One region of the Tsuneonella amylolytica genome, then DNA from elsewhere that is predicted to be linked to it. Evidence: predicted binding sites of a transcription regulator. Region 1 holds the regulator's gene; the other holds the start of a gene.
What was found. The regulator LexA, encoded in region 1, represses DNA repair genes until DNA is damaged. The targets are predictions, from matches to a motif close to GTTCCNCNCTTGTTCT.

Region 1 (2,401 bases):
GACGGCGCCATGGTTTCGGCGGCCGCCCCGCCGTCTGCGAAACACATCCGGCGTCGCGGCTTCGACTTTCGCAGCGGCGACGAACTGCTGAGCGCAGGAGTCCGCATCGGGCCGGCGCAACTCGCACTGGGGCTCGCAGCGGGCATCGAGCACTGCGCAGTGCGCCGCCGCCCGCGCGTTGCGATCCTCGATACGGGCGACGAACTGGCGACCTCGCTTGACGACCCGCGCCCCGATGCCCTTCCGGCCAGCAACGGGCCCATGCTGGCGGCCATGATCGCCGGTCTCGCGGATGCCGAACGAGTGGGGCCGGTGCCCGACGATCATGCGAAATTGCTGGCGGCGTTCGAAAACGCGAGCGACGCCGACGTCATCGTGACGACCGGCGGCGCTTCGGTGGGCGAGCACGACCTCGTGCGTCCTGTGTTGGAGGACTGGGGCGCGCGGATCGATTTCTGGCGGGTGGCGATCCGGCCGGGAAAACCGCTCATGATCGGTCGACGCGGCTCGCAATGGATCGTGGGTTTGCCGGGCAATCCCGCCTCGGCATTCGTCACCGCATTCTTGTTCGTCCTTCCCGTGCTTCGCAGGCTCGGCGGGGCATCGGCGGACGAAGCCTCGCCTAAGGCTCTGCCGGCGATCCTCGCGGACGGCGTGCCCGCCGGCGGAAGGAGGCGCGAATTCCTCCGCGGCATCCGCAAGGGCGCGACGGTCGTTCCGATTGCCGAGCGCGATAGCAGTGCGCTGCGCGCATTGGCGGCGGCCGATTGCCTTATCGACCGTCCCGCCAATGCGGATGCCTTGACTGCCGGGGCGCCTGTCGCGGTCTATCCGCTAGACGCTTGACGCCGCTAACGAAGTTTCCTAATTGTTCCGCGTTCGTTCCCGAATTGGAACGCTTGTGGAGTAGCCGGATGCTCACCGCCAAGCAACGCGAATTGCTGCAGTTCATCACCACCCGCCTCGAGGATGACGGAATCTCGCCGTCCTTCGAGGAGATGAAGGAGGCGCTCGACCTCAAGAGCAAGTCCGGCGTCCACCGTCTGATTTCCGCACTAGAGGAGCGCGGCTTCATCCGCCGCCTTCCCAACCGCGCCCGCGCGCTGGAAGTCGTGCGGCAACCCGAGGACATGGTCGCCGTGCCGAGGGCCAAGGCCAACGACAACGTCGTGCCGCTGCGCGCGCCGGCTCCTTCGCGGCCGCGACCGGCTAACGACATCGTCGAGCTACCTCTCCACGGGAAGATCGCTGCGGGCGTACCGATCGAGGCACTCGAGAGCGATCGCACCCTGCCCGTCCCCGCCGCGCTTCTGGGTCCCGGCGATCACTACGCGCTGGAGGTTTCGGGCGACTCGATGATCGAAGCCGGCATCTTCGACGGCGATTTCGCGCTCGTGAAGAAGACCGATGTCGCCCGCGATGGCGAGATCGTCGTTGCGCTCGTCCGCGACGAAGAAGCGACCCTCAAATACCTTCGCCGCGAGAACGGGATGATCCGGCTCGACCCCGCCAACGGGGCCTACGAACCGCAGGTGTACCGGGCGAACGAGGTGCAGGTGCAGGGCAAGCTGGCCGGCCTTCTCCGCCGCTACCACTGATCGCTATCGGTATCGCTCGGCCGCATTGCGGCGGGCGGTCCACCACGGATGGTCGCCCTGCCGGGCGGCCACCGTCGTGAGGCGCGGCGGGTCGAGCGTTATCGCCAGCCCGCCGTTCGCATCCAGAAACCGGCGATCGGCCTTGAGCCAGCGCGGCCGGCAGCTGGCGGGCAGCCAGCGGTCGGCGACGACGATGTCCGACCGTTCGCATGCCGCCGCCAGCGCGCGTTCCTCGATCCGCGACCTGCTTCGGGCGAGCAGCACGGTCCAGGTTTTCCCTCCGCGATCGATCGCCAAGGCGCAGAAGTCGGCGCTGCACCGCGCGCCGGGCCAATCGGCGATCGCCAGCGGATCGCCCTTCATACCGGCCATTTCGAGCAGATTGTCGCGCGCATAGTCGCTCCGCCCTTCGCGCAGGACGAGCAGGCGATCGCCCTCGCCGGCGATACCGACATGTCGGCCATCGCCCGAAACCAGCATGTCGGGCGTCGGCGTGACCAGCAACATGCCGCCGGCTATCGCAATCGAAACGAAACCCCACAGGCGCCGCCGCCCCTTCCACAGCGCCAGCCAAAGAAGGCCGGCTATGAACAGTGCGTACGTTCCCCACCCCATCTGCGGCATGAGACGAACCGCCCCCGGCTGTGCGGCGGTGTAATGCGCGATACCGAGGAGGAGATCGAGCGATTGCCCGGCCAGCCACCACACCGGCCCGCCGAGCCCGAACAGGTCGAGCACGAGCGCAAGCGCGATCAGCGGCATCGACGCAACCGTCACCAGCGGAATGGCGACGACGTTCGCGA
Region 2 (2,401 bases), 220 kb from region 1:
GGGCCCGTCATCATCTCCTCGGCGACCTGGTCGGTCCGGCCGCGGATCGCGGCTTCCAGCCTGTCGCAAACTTCGGAATTGTCCTTGAGGTATGTCTTGGCGTTCTCGCGGCCCTGGCCGATCCGGATCGAATCGTAGCTGAACCACGAGCCCGACTTCTCGACGATGCCGGCCTTGACCCCGAGATCGAGGATTTCGCCGATCTTCGAAATGCCTTCGCCGTACATGATGTCGAATTCGACCTGCTTGAACGGCGGGGCGACCTTGTTCTTGACGACCTTCACGCGGGTCGAGTTGCCGATGATGTCGTCGCGGTCCTTGATCTGCCCGGTGCGGCGGATGTCGAGGCGAACCGAGGCGTAGAACTTGAGCGCGTTACCGCCCGTCGTCGTCTCGGGATTGCCGTACATCACGCCGATCTTCATGCGGAGCTGGTTGATGAAGATCACCATGCACTTCGACCGGTTGATCGAGCCGGTGAGCTTGCGCAGCGACTGGCTCATCAGGCGGGCCTGGAGGCCGACGTGGCTGTCGCCCATCTCGCCCTCGATCTCAGCCCGGGGGACCAGCGCCGCCACCGAGTCGACGACAAGCACGTCCACCGCGTTCGAGCGCACCAGCGTGTCGGTGATCTCGAGCGCCTGTTCGCCGGTATCGGGCTGCGAGACGATCAGTTCGTCGATGTTGACGCCCAGCTTCTTGGCATAGACCGGGTCGAGCGCATGTTCGGCGTCGACGAACGCGGCGGTGCCGCCGTTCTTCTGCGCTTCGGCGATGACGTGGAGCGCGAGCGTGGTCTTGCCCGAGCTTTCCGGCCCGTAGACCTCGATCACGCGGCCTTTCGGCAGGCCGCCGACGCCGAGCGCGATGTCGAGCCCGAGCGAACCGGTCGAAATCGATTCGACCTGCATCGCTTCCTTCTGGCCCAGCTTCATCGCCGAACCCTTGCCGAACGCGCGATCGATCTGTGCGAGCGCCGCGTCGAGCGCCTTCTGACGGTCCGTATCCACTGACTTGCCCTCTACCAACTTGAGATTCGCAGCCGCCATGACACACCCTTTCGCGCTTTGCCTAGGCCCCCGGGCAATCCGGCGGCCACCTGTCGTCCGAAAAGCGATGTATCCCCTTTGTTCCATGAGAACAAGAGTGGAACGAAAATATTTCCAACAAGCGAATCCGGCGAATTATTCGTCGATGATCGTCCATTCGAGAGTGCGCCGCCCGCCCGCCGGGACGACGACCTCCACGATCCGTGCGCCGTCCTTCACCGTTACGCCGCGCAGGCCTGCAATGTGCGCCGCGCTGCCGCCGAGTTGCACCCGCACCCGTACCGGCGACCGGTTGGCGTTCGTCGCGATTGCCTGCATGGCGACCCGCTCTCCGGGCTTGCGCTCGCGCTCCGGGTCGGCCCGCGCGCACGACAGGTACACCTGCGCGCTGGTCCCAATCTCGAGCTCCACGTCCTGCCCGTCGGCATAATCGCGCAGCCGCTGCTCGCCCACCAGCAGCTCGCCCTCGGGCGTGCTCTCGAACACGGTGAGGCCCCCCGTGGGGAGCGCCCGCCCCAGCCCGTGCGCGCGGTCGTTGACGGTCGCGAGGAGGATGCCGGCGGGCTGCGGTTCGTCAGTCACGGCCCACGGCCCGCATTCGCCCGCGTAGAGCAGCCGCCCGGTGACCGCGTCCTCGTCGAGAAAGGCGACCTGCTTCTGGCTTTTCGCCGCCAGGTCCACGCGCTCTGGCACCCGGTAGAGCTTGAGGTCCGCCAGGTCTTCCTCGCTCGCGACCATCGCCGCCCGCGAAACGCGCGAGCCGGTCACGACTATGGCGCTGCCGATGTCCTGGGCGGAAACCGGCGCCGCCATCATTGCCGGCGGGGGCGGCGGCGGCGGCGGCGGCGGATACACCCCGTCGCGGGGCACCGGGGATCCCGCCGCGGTGCTGCCGATGGGATAGCAGACCAGTTGCAGCGGCCGGCCCTCGGGCGGGTCGGCCAGCGCGGCATAGTCGCTGGTGACCTGCAGCCGCCCCGCGACCGCCATCAGTTCGGCATCGGGAAAGGACTGGCCGTTGTCGTTCACCAGCGTCAGCCAGCTGGTCAGCCGCATCCGGAGGTCATCCGCCCCTCGCCCCTCGGCCAGCGTCGCGACATAGTGCGCCTGCCAGTCGAAGCCCCACGACAGGTAGGTGAGCGTGACGGTGTAGGTGCCGCCCGCCGGGCTTGCGGTGTCGATCGAATAGACGGGCCCCGCCGAAAGCCCGGCCGGCACCCGGTCGAAGGTCAGCCGCTCGGGCAGCCCGGAACAGCGGACCGCCTCGTAACCCGCCGCCGTCTGCAGCACGAGCCCGCCGTCCGCGCGCGTGCGCACGACCGCCGCCTCGCTGCTCTCCCGCCCCGTGGCGG

Region 2: recA (recombinase RecA) is a predicted target of LexA. The motif match lies at 1,138-1,153, and genes of this name have one in related genera.

Annotation. Positions count from the first base shown of each region.
Region 1 covers NZ_CP032570.1:55,818-58,218, forward strand. The annotation lists gene D4766_RS00285 (molybdopterin molybdotransferase MoeA) at 1-846, shown strand, start outside; gene lexA (transcriptional repressor LexA) at 915-1,598, shown strand; gene D4766_RS00295 (ComEC/Rec2 family competence protein) at 1,602-2,401, opposite strand, start outside.
Region 2 covers NZ_CP032570.1:272,066-274,466, forward strand. The annotation lists gene recA (recombinase RecA) at 1-1,049, opposite strand, end outside; gene D4766_RS01330 (DUF4139 domain-containing protein) at 1,185-2,401, opposite strand, start outside.